3 regions of the Streptococcus sp. M143 genome follow, and region 3 is predicted to be linked to each of the others. Evidence: predicted binding sites of a transcription regulator. Region 3 holds the regulator's gene; each other region holds the start of a gene.
What was found. Region 3 encodes Rex, which represses fermentation and respiration genes when NADH is low (regulators of the CRP and FNR family bind a similar motif). Its sites were predicted from a motif close to TTGTGAANTANTTCACAA; they were not measured.

Region 1: adhE (bifunctional acetaldehyde-CoA/alcohol dehydrogenase) is a predicted target of Rex. The motif match lies at 1,588-1,605, and genes of this name have one in related genera.
Region 2: HMPREF0850_RS08125 (formate/nitrite transporter family protein) is a predicted target of Rex. The motif match lies at 2,205-2,222, and genes of this name have one in related genera.

Annotation. Positions count from the first base shown of each region.
Region 1 covers NZ_GG730100.1:6,272-10,559, reverse strand. Annotated here, with positions in the region: gene tkt (transketolase) at 1-11, shown strand, start outside; gene yajC (preprotein translocase subunit YajC) at 130-450, shown strand; gene HMPREF0850_RS12340 (low molecular weight protein-tyrosine-phosphatase) at 499-942, shown strand; gene HMPREF0850_RS12335 (MORN repeat-containing protein) at 929-1,342, shown strand; gene adhE (bifunctional acetaldehyde-CoA/alcohol dehydrogenase) at 1,639-4,288, shown strand, end outside.
Region 2 covers NZ_GG730097.1:291,961-296,248, reverse strand. Annotated here, with positions in the region: gene HMPREF0850_RS08130 (O-acetylhomoserine aminocarboxypropyltransferase/cysteine synthase family protein) at 1-1,234, opposite strand, end outside; gene HMPREF0850_RS08125 (formate/nitrite transporter family protein) at 1,385-2,182, opposite strand; gene HMPREF0850_RS08120 (hypothetical protein) at 2,308-2,655, opposite strand; gene HMPREF0850_RS08115 (hypothetical protein) at 2,778-3,119, opposite strand; gene HMPREF0850_RS08110 (hypothetical protein) at 3,361-3,990, opposite strand; gene HMPREF0850_RS08105 (hypothetical protein) at 4,017-4,288, opposite strand, start outside.
Region 3 covers NZ_GG730097.1:500,975-505,262, reverse strand. Annotated here, with positions in the region: gene pcrA (DNA helicase PcrA) at 1-66, shown strand, start outside; gene radC (RadC family protein) at 109-789, shown strand; gene HMPREF0850_RS09075 (gamma-glutamyl-gamma-aminobutyrate hydrolase family protein) at 786-1,475, opposite strand; gene HMPREF0850_RS09070 (redox-sensing transcriptional repressor Rex) at 1,491-2,132, opposite strand; gene HMPREF0850_RS09065 (DUF4649 family protein) at 2,221-2,430, opposite strand; gene HMPREF0850_RS09060 (DUF1831 domain-containing protein) at 2,437-2,784, opposite strand; gene HMPREF0850_RS09055 (cysteine desulfurase family protein) at 2,789-3,904, opposite strand; gene HMPREF0850_RS09050 (ribose-phosphate diphosphokinase) at 3,914-4,288, opposite strand, start outside.

The DNA.
Region 1 (4,288 bases), on a different contig from region 3:
ACTTGAAATAATCGCAGAAATCAGAGTGAAAACTCTGATTTTTTTATTGGCATAAAAACAAGGCACAACCTTGTAAAAGTAGTTGAAATTTGATATAGTAGTCCTATGTAAAATACAAAGGAGAAAACAATGAATCCAAATATTACTTTTTTAATCATGTTAGTAGCAATGATGGCCTTGATGTTCTTTATGCAACGTTCTCAAAAGAAACAAGCTCAAAAGCGTATGGAAAGCTTGAACAAGCTTCAAAAAGGATATGAAGTCATTACAATTGGTGGACTTTATGGTACCGTTGATGAAGTAGATACTGAGAAACGAACAATCGTACTAGACGTAGATGGTGTTTATTTGACTTTTGAATTAGCTGCCATCAAGACAGTGTTGCCACTAAAAGAAGCTGTGACACCAGAGGGAGCAGTTATCGACGAAAGCGGAGCAATCGAAGAATAAAACGGGATCCTATCACTCCCGTTTTTCTATGATATGAGAGGAAAAGGGATGAAAAAAATAGTATTTGTGTGCTTAGGAAATATCTGTCGCAGCCCTATGGCAGAGTTTGTGATGAAATCCATGACGAGCAATTACCAAGTCGAGAGTCGTGCAACTTCGTCTTGGGAACATGGTAATCCGATTCATAAGGGAACGCAAGGGATTTTCCAGCAGTATCAGATTCCTTATGACAAAGACAAAACATCGCTTCAAATTGGCAGAGAAGACTTTGAGTCGTTTGATTATATTATCGGTATGGATGCTTCAAATGTTTCTGATTTGCGTCAAATGTGTCCTCAGGAATTCCAGCATAAAATCTACTCTTTTGCATCTGAAAGTGTTCCAGATCCTTGGTATACAGGAGATTTTGAGGAAACCTATGCTCGTATCACAAGTGGATGTCAAAGCTGGCTAGATCGATTAGAAAATGAGAGTGACAATGGAAAAGTTTAAAGAAATCTTTGAAAAATATCGAGTTTATCTAACTCGCCCGCGTATAGAGATTGCAACAGTCTTTCTAATCGCTATCTGTGCCGTGTCAGTTTTTCTATTAAACACACCTAAACAGGGTGTTCTGACACTTGATAATGGTGCACTTGTTTATGATGGAACCGTGGTAAGAGGAAAGATGAATGGTCAAGGAACCCTGACCTTTGAAAATGGTGATCAATATACAGGTGATTTCAATAATGGAGCCTTTAATGGAAAAGGGACTTTCCAATCAAAAGATGGCTGGAAATATGAAGGCGATTTTGTAAATGGCCAGGCTGAAGGTCAAGGGAAGTTGACTACCGAGCAGGAAGTTGTCTATGAAGGCAGCTTTAAACAAGGCGTCTTTCAACAAAAACAATAGTCTCCAGATTAGGGGGCTATTCTCAAAAACGGAAAAGAAAGCGCTTTCTGAAAATGGAGTCGATGTCTGATTATCAACGAGAAAAAACTTTGTGAAATAAAAAAATATTTTTCATAATTTCACAATCATCCAGACAAAACTCTATTGCGCAGGTGTATTGAGAAAAAGTTCACAATCTCATAAAATTTCTTTGTGAAATGCTTATGAAACGGTTTACAAAGTCTTGAAAAAGAGTTATAATAAAATTGTGAAAAAATTAACAAAGGATTAAATCCTTGAAGGCTATGGAGGACAATATGGCTGATAAAAAAACGTTAACACCTGAGGAAAAACAACTCGCTGCTGAAAAGCATGTCGACGGGTTAGTGAAAAAAGCCTTGGTTGCGCTTGATGAAATGCGCAAGTTGAATCAAGAGCAAGTTGACTACATCGTAGCGAAAGCTTCAGTTGCAGCTCTTGATGCGCACGGAATTCTTGCTCAACATGCAGTTGAAGAAACTGGTCGTGGTGTATTTGAAGACAAGGCTACAAAAAACCTTTTTGCCTGTGAACACGTAGTGAATAATATGCGTGGTGTTAAAACTGTCGGTGTTATCGAAGATGATCCAGTTACAGGCTTGACTAAAATTGCAGAACCTGTCGGTGTAGTGTGTGGTGTCACTCCAACAACGAACCCAACATCAACAGCTATTTTCAAATCATTGATTGCTTTGAAAACACGTAACCCAATCGTTTTCGCTTTCCACCCATCAGCTCAAGAGTCTTCTGCTCACGCAGCACAAATCGTTCGTGATGCAGCTATCGCGGCTGGAGCACCTGAAAACTGTGTTCAATGGATTACAGAACCATCTATGGAAGCAACTGGAGCGCTTATGAACCACGAAGGTGTTGCAACTATCCTTGCAACTGGTGGTAATGCCATGGTTAAGGCGGCTTACTCATGTGGGAAACCAGCTCTTGGGGTAGGTGCCGGAAACGTTCCTGCCTATGTAGAAAAATCTGCCGACCTCCGTCAAGCTGCTCACGACATCGTCATGTCTAAATCATTTGATAATGGTATGGTCTGTGCATCGGAGCAAGCGGTTATCATTGATAAAGAAGTGTATGATGAATTTGTAGAAGAATTCAAATCATACCACACTTACTTTGTAAACAAAAAAGAAAAAGCCCTTCTTGAAGAATTCTGTTTCGGTGTGAAAGCCAACAGCAAGAACTGTGCAGGCGCTAAACTAAATGCAAACATCGTTGGTAAACCAGCAGCATGGATTGCAGAACAAGCAGGATTCAGCGTTCCAGAAGGAACAAACATCTTGGCTGCAGAATGTGCAGAAGTAGGACCAAAAGAACCATTGACTCGTGAAAAATTGTCACCAGTTATCGCTGTCCTAAAAGCTGAAGATACAGAAGACGGTCTTACAAAAGCTCGTCAAATGGTTGAGTTTAACGGACTTGGTCACTCAGCAGCCATCCATACAAAAGACGAAGCTCTTGCTAAACGCTTTGGTACAGAAATCAAAGCTATGCGTATTATCTGGAACTCTCCATCTACTTTCGGTGGTATCGGTGACGTATACAATGCCTTCATTCCATCATTGACACTTGGATGTGGTTCATATGGACACAACTCAGTCGGTGATAACGTAAGTGCGATCAACCTTCTAAACATCAAGAAAGTAGGGAAACGTAGAAATAATATGCAATGGTTTAAAGTTCCTTCAAAAATTTACTTCGAACGCAATTCTATCCAATACCTTCAAACATGTGAAGATATTGAACGCGTTATGATTGTTACAGACAAATCTATCGAAAAACTTGGCTTTGTTCAACGTGTTATTGATCAATTGAACGCACGTAGCAATCGTGTAACTATCCAAGTATTCTCAGATGTTGAACCAGATCCAGACATCACAACTGTAGAACGTGGTGCTGAAGTGATGAAAGCATTTGAACCAGATACAATCATCGCTCTTGGTGGTGGTTCTCCAATGGACGCGGCCAAAGTAATGTGGCTCTTCTACGAACAACCAGAAATCGACTTCCGTGACTTGGTTCAAAAATTCATGGATATCCGTAAACGTGCCTTCCGCTTCCCATCACTTGGTAAGAAAGCGAAGTACATCGGTATCCCAACAACTTCAGGTACAGGTTCAGAAGTAACACCATTTGCCGTTATCTCTGATAAGAAAAACAACCGCAAATACCCATTGGCTGACTACTCATTGACACCAACGATTGCGATTGTTGACCCTGCTTTGGTTGAATCAGTTCCAGACTTCATCGCAGCTGACACAGGTATGGACGTCTTGACTCACGCGACTGAAGCCTACACTTCAAACTTTGCCAACGACTACACAGACGGTATTGCGCTTCAAACAATCAAACTTGTCTTTGAATGGTTGGAAAAATCAGTTAAGACAGCTGATCCAGAAGCTCGTGAGAAAATGCATAATGCGTCTACAATGGCTGGTATGGCCTTCGCCAATGCCTTCCTTGGTATGAGCCACTCAATGGCCCACAAGATTGGTGGTGTTCACCATACTGTTCACGGACGTACAAACGCAATCTTGCTTCCATACGTTATCCGTTACAACGGTACTCGCCCATCTAAGACAACTACATGGCCTAAGTACAACTACTGGAAAGCTGATGAGAAATTCCAAGACATCGCGAAAATGCTTGGATTGCCTCACTCAACTCCAGAAGAAGCGGTTGAAGCTTATGCCAAAGCAGTTTACGATCTTGGTGAAGCAGTCGGAATTACAATGAACTTCAAAGGCTTTGGAATCGATGAAAAAGCTTGGAAAGACAGCTTGCATGAAATTGCATTGCTTGCTTATGAAGACCAATGTTCACCTGCTAACCCACGCTTGCCAATGGTAGCTGACATGGAAGAAATCATGGCAGATGCTTACTATGGTTATGCAGAACGTCCAGGACGTCGTAAAT
Region 2 (4,288 bases), 210 kb from region 3:
CATTTTCAAGACCGATAGACAAGCGGATTTGGTTTGGTGTGACACCTGCTGCTTCTAGATCTTTTTCTGACAACTGACCGTGAGTGGTTGTCGCTGGATGGACAACAAGCGATTTGGCATCTGCTACGTTTGCAAGGTCAGAGAAGATTTCAAGATTATCAATCACCTTGCGGGCTTCTGTTTCTCCACCTTTGACATGGAAGGTAAAGATTGAACCTACACCTTTAGGAAGGTATTTCTCAGCCAAGGCATGATATGGACTGTCTGTTAGTTTAGGATAGTTGACTTTCTCAACCTTAGGATGGTTAACAAGAAAATCAACGATTTTCTCTGTGTTTTGAATATGGCGTTCTACACGAAGCGAAAGCGTTTCGAGTCCTTGGAGTAATAGGAAAGCATTAAATGGAGACAAGGCTGCACCTGTATCACGAAGCAATTGAACACGAACAGCGATGATAAAGGCTGCTGCACCAACATCACGAGTATAGCTCAAGTTGTGGTAGCTAGGATCTTCCTCTACAAATTGAGGAAATTTCCCTGAAGCTTCCCAATCAAAACGACCACTATCCACTATAACACCGCCAATAGTCGTACCATGACCACCGATGAACTTAGTTGCTGAGTGAACAGCAATATCTACACCGTGAGAGAAGACATTGATCAGGTAAGGAGTTGCAAAAGTATTGTCAGAAACAAGTGGAATTTGATGTTTATGAGCAATCTCTGCCAATTTTTCCAGGTCAGGAATGTTAATCAAGGGGTTGCCCAAGGTTTCAATCAAGACAAGCTTAGTATTGTCACCGATAGCTGCTTCTACTTCCTCCAAATTATCTACATCTACAAATGTTGTTGTGATCCCATAACGAGGAAGGGTTTCTTTCAAGAGGTTGAAGGTCCCACCGTAAATAGTTGACGCAGCCACAACATGGTCACCAGCGTGAGCAAGCGCCAAAATAGTGTAGGTTACAGCAGCCATACCTGATGCTGTCGCTAGTGCTCCAACACCACCTTCAAGAGCAGCGATTCTTTCCTCAAAGGCTGCTGTTGTAGGATTGGTGATACGAGTATAGATATTGCCTGGTTTTCTCAAGGCAAACAGATCCGCCCCTTCCTGCGTGTCATCAAATACAAAGGATGTTGTCTGATAAATCGGCACTGCACGAGACTTGGTAGCTGGATCAACCACCTGCCCAGCATGTAATTGTAGAGTTTCAAATTTAAATTCACGAGTCATTTCACGACCTCCAAATAGCTTCATTACGGATATTGTATCATCTTGGGCCAGTCTTTACCAATACCGTTTTTCTATATTTTGATATAAGGAACAACTATGACTAGTATTACACCTCAAACAAAAAAGCACGATTGACTCGTGCTCATTTCTTTAATCGACATAAGTATCTTCGTTTTTATTGAGGAAGGCGTATGGTAAGCCCATCAAGAGGCCTCCTCCAATGAAGTTCCCAATAAAGGTCACACCCCAGTGACGAAGGATATTAGGAATGTCAAAGTTAGCAATAGAATCTGCAGCAACACTGAACTTAACAATCGCAAATGACGCAAAGTTCGCAGCAATGTGTTCGTTTGTTAAGAATACAAACATGTAAATTGCTGATAAAACAAGCCAAAGTTTGGCTCCACCGTCTTTCACCAAAACGAATGAAAGAATGGCAATATTTACAAAAATATTTGCTAAAATACCTTCAAGCAAGACTAGCTCATTGGAACGGCTTAACTTCATCTCTACAACCCCTGAGATGAAACTATCATGAGTCAGATTTGCATAGGCTGCTGAGTGAGCAAAGCCCCAACCTGCTATCAAAGCTCCTATGATGTTGAACAAGGTACAGTAAAGTAAAATCTCAGCTGTTTTTTTCCAAGAGATTTTTTTCAAGAAACTACCCGCAGTCAAAAACATCATGTTGGAAGTTACCAACTCAGCATTTAAGAAAACAATGTAAGCCAATCCCCAAGCAAAAACGAATGGGAAGAGGAAACGTCCACTACCGGGTGCAATTTTATTAATCAAATCAGCACCAACTGCACCCGCAGCTGTACTAAATGTTAGAAAGGCACCTGCAAACATGGAACGAATCGCATATTTGAATTTACTTTGACTATAAAGACTTTCTTTCTTCTTACAAGCAAATTCAATCTTTGAGATAAATTCTGAAGAGACCATAAAAAACTCCTAAAACTTTTATTTGTGAATATTATAACATAAAGCACGCATTTTGAAAAGCCTTTCTTGTATACGTTTTCTACAAAGAAAATCAAGGCATTGGGGGAATTCCATAAATCTCTCCTTTACCCATTAACAGAAAAACATTTCAATGTTTCAAATTGATCATCCAAAAATTCAAACTCAAATAGGTGCCAGTCATCGAAGGTTTGCTCACAATAACTAACTATTCCTTGATTGTAGTCAATGATAGGTTTCCCCAGCTTGTTCTTCACATCTTCCTCGCTGACTTCTCCATACATTTCCTTAAGATCAGCTAGCATGAAGTTGATAATTCTATTGAGATTTTCCTGATAATTTTTTGATAACAGTTCAACTTTATCTATAAAGTCACAATCAGGCTCTTCGTCCCAAACAAAGGTCACTCCCTCATGCTCATAAGTGTATTGCTGTAAACTCTCATCAAAATTCATTGTTCACTCTCCAAATCATTATCATTTACTAAAAATTTATTAACATTAATCAAAATGTTCAAATGCTTTCATAAAAACGTCTTCCACACACGCGTATGATAAAATAACAACACTTGCAATGATTAGAAGATATCATCATAATGTTCACTCGCTTGTTGCACAAACTCGAAAATATTCAAAGATATGGGTTTCATTTCCAGTGAACCTAATGCCCCCAAATCATTCATATAAATAGTGTCGTCAGAATCTTTCTTTATAAAAAAAGCGACATCCCCATCTTGTCCAATCAGGAAAAAATCAGGTTCCCACTCTTCTATTTGGTAGGTGGAGTTTCTTTCTAGCAAATCTAACCTCGAATATAAGGTAATACCTGTATTCTCTATGACAAAGTCTCCTGCTTTGTCGATTTTGCTCAAGAATTCTGCGTATAGGTTTGGAAGTACCAAGTCAATCTGATTATTCATTATCAACTCCTCATCTATTTTTCCTACTGCGAAAGCTCTATACCTCATCTTCACCTAGTTCTCTAAAATGTGGAATATGGTATCCAAAATAACACTTCCCCGATTTTCCTATGAAGATTCCATGTCCAGCCATATTGGTAATTTCTCCCAAGAATATCATACGATAGATCTTTCAACCTACTGACCAGCTTCCTCTCACATTGAAAAAATACCATTAAAGCTGAATGATCATCTTACATTATCAAATTTTATAGTTTTCGATTTCTTCTCTACTCATACCTACAAGTTCTGTCGTCCACAATCCTACAATGTCTGACAAGACTGGATCGCAGGTATACTCTTCTTCCCCATCGATATACTTACAGGAAAATACAGGCTCCCTTGTCGCTGCTCGGTAAAATGTCATGGCTACTTCTTCTAGTTTTTCAGAGTTGAAATCAAGTGATAGTTTTTGATCCATATTTCCTCGTATCTGATCCCAATCTTCCTGCTTAATCTGATAGCTTTCTCGTATTTTAGACACATAACCTTTACAAAATGCTTTCAATAAGTCTGTGTTCTGATAAAGATACCGACAATTAAAATCCGAAATACAACCTGCATGAAGTAGGAATGTCAGTAAGTCATCCAGACTTTCTGCTACTCTCCCCACTTGACCCTCACTTCCGATAAAGCCTATGCTATTATCTTCGAGAAAAACATATTCGCCCCCACTACCGTCTTGAGCAAATGCCCTACAGGCAAGAGAGTATTCCTCATTGTTCCCTGAAAACTGGACTTCACTTACATTGTCATAAAAATAAATATCACACTCGATCATCAGTAAGGCCCTTAACTGTTCATTTTGTCTGACTTCTTGTAGTTTATCCATGATCATTCCTTTCTTAAACTAAACACTTATCCATCTATTACAATTCTAATATGGTAGTTTTTAGTTTCATTCTTTAGATTCTTCACAAGGAGATCATTCTGTTTTGATTTGCCACAGAAAAACGATAGGGGCTTTCTGTCTTTCTGTTCAATACACACATGATACCTTGCCCCATTCAATTTGATACTTTGAACACATTTGACATCAATCCTTCTGATGTCATTCAGAGGGATGATTCGCTTTGAAAACACATAGGCATTATGGATATAAAACCTGCCTTTGGCGATATGAAATGGGG
Region 3 (4,288 bases):
AATTTCCCAGAAGTAGGGCTGAAAAAACTCCTAGCCAGTGTAGCCCCAATTGAGAAAAAAATCTAATTTTCCATCCTTCTCACGAATAATAAAGTGAGGAGGATTTTTATGTATAGTATTTCATTCCAAGAAGATTCACTTTTACCGAGAGAAAGACTGGTTAAAGAAGGAGTAGAGGCTCTGAGCAATCAAGAGTTACTAGCTATTCTGCTCAGAACAGGAACGCGTCAAGCAAACGTTTTTGAAATTGCCCAAAAAGTCTTGAATAGTCTCAACAGCTTAACTGATTTGAAAAAAATGACTCTGCAGGAATTGCAAAGTCTGTCTGGTATTGGACGTATTAAAGCCATTGAACTACAAGCTGTGATTGAACTGGGACATCGTATTCACAAACATGAAACCCTTGAGATGGAAAGTATTCTCAGTAGTCAAAAGCTAGCAAAGAAAATGCAACAGGAACTTGGTGACAAAAAACAAGAGCACCTAGTGGCGCTCTATCTCAATACTCAAAATCAAATCATCCATCAGCAAACTATTTTTATCGGCTCTGCGACACGCAGCATTGCTGAACCGAGGGAAATCCTTCACTATGCTTTGAAGCATATGGCTACCTCTGTGATTCTCGTTCACAATCATCCATCTGGTGCTGTATCTCCTAGTCGAAATGATGATCATGTCACTAAGCTAGTCAAGGAAGCCTGCGAACTGATGGGGATTGTTTTCTTGGACCACCTGATTGTCTCTCACTCGGATTACTTTAGTTACCGTGAAAAGACGGATTTGATTTAGAGTTCGTTAACAACATAGTCAAATAGTGTTTTATCCTTGGGGCGGTTCTCAAAGAGAAATTCAGGATGCCATTGAACACCAAGATAAGGAAATCCGTCCGTAGTTGTCACAGCCTCAATTATTCCATCTTTAGGATCATGTGCTACAACCTTAAGATTAGGAGCTAGATCTTTAATGCTCTGATGGTGGAAGGAGTTGATATGAGAGATTTCTCCGTAGATTTCTCGGAGAATGGTATCAGGTTCCGTTACGAGGCGTTGGGTCGTGTATTCGGCTGAACAGTCCTGCCAATGATCTTCAATATCTTGGTGAAGTGTGCCCCCCATAGCAACATTGAAAAGTTGAGTACCCCGACAAACAGAGAAAATTGGTTTCTTCTGCTTGATGGCTTCTTTGATAAGTGCTAGTTCAAAAATATCTCTTTGAAGGTGATAGTCATCACTATCAATAGCCTTTGGTTCACCATAGAATTTTGGATCAACATTTTGCCCACCCGTTAGGATAAGCTTATCAATGATACTGATGTAATAGGCAGCCATTTCTTGATCACCAATCGGTAGGATGATTGGAATTCCGCCAGCGTCCTTGACTCCTTCAACAAAGCCTTTTGCCGCATAGCTCATCATGACATCATCATCTGGATGAGCTTTTTCATTTCCTGTAATCCCAATAACTGGTTTTTTCATAAATGCTTTCGCTTTCTAATCCTCTTTACGCATAAAATAGAGGAGAGTTTGGAGTTCGCTTGTCAAATCGACATACTGAACGACTACATCTTTTGGAAGGTGGAGATGGACGGGTGAAAAACTAAGAATACCTTTTATACCCGCATCGACCAAAAGATTAGCAACTTCCTGTGATTTAACACTTGGAACAGTTAGGATAGCAGTTTTGACATCTGCTTCTTTGATCTTTTCTTTAATCTGAGAGATACCATAGATTGGAATTCCATCAGGTGTCTGGCTCCCAACTTCTGGATGGTCATCTAGGTCAAAGGCCATGATAATTTTCATCTTGTTACGCTCGTGGAAGCGGTAGTGGAGAAGGGCGTGTCCCATATTTCCGATTCCAACCAACATAACATTAGTAATCGAGTTATCATTTAGGAGATCAGCAAAAAACGTCATCAATTTTTTGACATCATAACCAAATCCACGACGACCAAGTTCACCAAAATAGGAGAAATCTCGACGGACAGTCGCAGAATCGATACCGATAGCCTCTGCAATTTGCTTAGAGTTGGCACGTTCAATTTTTTCTGCATGAAATCTCTTGAAAATTCGATAGTAAAGAGAGAGTCTTTTTGCTGTTGCTTTTGGAATAGCAGACTGTTTATCTTTCACAAAATCACAACCTTTCTATTCTTCTATTTTATAGAAACCTTGTGAAAAAAATCAACAAAAACAAGAAAAAACTAAGAAAATCTTAGTTTTAATCTGAAAAATTAGTTTGTGATAAAAAACGGTAGAGATCGCCAACTAATCCTTGATAAATCACTTTATCATTCAGTGTTAAGGAGCTGATTAGGAGAGTGTCGGGCAGGGTGACACAGCCTGATAGTGATAGCATAAGCTCTTCGTAATCGGAAAATTCAAGTGTGCGTTCTACCTGATAGCTATCTTTATATGTGAGACGATACATAGCAAACTATCTTTCTTCTTTAGTGAAGATACCGCGTTCTACTAAACTGTCCATGAGGAAGTAGAATTTCTCTTGGTGGATATGGTGTTCTTCAGATTTAAAGATATTGACCAAACGAAGACCTGATTTGTCAGTGATATTAATTTTAACACCTGTAAGCTCTTTGTTGATGATAATTTTTAGTAGGAAACCTTCACCACTATTAGGAACTTTTTCAAGTAGACGAGTCAGTTCGTAGTTTCCGACTTTTGTTTCAAAGAAAGTATTGTCTTTTAGTGTAAACTTTTTTACAGATGGACTAAGTGTATAGTCGTAGCGGCAGTTTTGTAGTTTAATGGTTTTTTCGAATGCCATTAGGTTAATCTCCAATAATATTTTTTAAGGTTTGTGCCAGTTGTTTCAGTTCGTTCTCGGTATTAAGAGGGGACAGACTAATACGGACAGACTCTTTTAAACGATGGGAATCCGATTCATAAAGAGCTTCGAGTACATGACTGGTCTGCACAACACCAGCAGTACAGGCTGAACCAGTTGAGATTGAGATTCCTTCAAGGTCTAACCGAAGCAAGAGTAAGTCATTTTTTTGACCAGGAAAGCCAATGTTGAAAACATAAGGAAGTTGGTGTTTGCTTTCGTTGAGATAGAAGTCGAGTTCCGCAATTTCACCAAGAAAAGCAGTTTTTAATCCCTCTAGTTTTTGGTAATGCTCGGCCTGATGATCCAAGTCTTCTTTGAGGGCAGCAACCATACCGACGATGGCAGCAAGGTTTTCTGTTCCAGCCCGTTTCTTTTGTTCTTGATCGCCACCGTGAAGGTAGGAATCAAAGCCCGTGGAAGAAGCATAAAGAAAGCCAACTCCTTTTGGTCCATGGAACTTGTGAGCGGAAGCACTAAGGAAATCAATTCCTAATTCTTCAGGATGGATAGGGATTTTTCCGATAGCTTGAACAGCATCAACATGATAAGCAGCAGGATGCTCTTTTAAAATATGTCCAATTTCAGCGATAGGTAAGAGACTACCCGTTTCATTATTGGCATACATGGTAGAAACTAGAATGGTATCGTCACGTAACGCTTCTTGAATTTGCTGCGCAGTGATTTCTTGATTTACTGGTTGGATGATGGTCGTTTCAAAGCCAAAATGTTGCACCAGGTAATCAATGGTCTCAAGCACAGAATGGTGCTCAATAGCTGTCGTGATGATGTGTTTTCCACGCTCTTGATGGCGGAGACAATAGCCGATAATAGCGGTATTGTTACTTTCTGTACCGCCAGATGTGAAAAAGATTCGTTGTGGCTTGGTTCCAAGTAGGTGAGCCAACTCCTGACGGGCTTCACGGAGCAGTTTACCAGCCTGCCGACCATGACTATGAATACTAGAAGGATTACCATGAGTTTCTTGCATGACCTTGGTCATTTCTGCGATAGCTACTGCTGACATTGGAGTAGTGGCAGCATTGTCCAAATAAATCAAAGAATCACCTTATTCCTTTTTATTATATGCAAAGAGTGGGCTAACTGGTTTTCTTTCGTGGATACGGACGATGGCATCACCAATCAATTCGCTAGCGGTAATGTAGCACACATTTTTCGGAGTTCTTTCTTTTGTGGCTACTGAGTCTGTCACAAGGATTTCTTTGATGTTAGTAGCATCAAGAAGGTCAGCAGCGCCTTCTACAAAGAGACCATGACTGGATACCGCATAGATTTCAGTTGCACCTTCACGTTCGACGATTTTTGCTGCTTCTGAGAAAGTACGTCCAGTATTTAGGATATCGTCAATCAAGATGGCCTTCTTGCCTTCAACATCACCGATGATATAGCCTTGGCTACGCTCTGAATCGTCTTGAGCATAGTC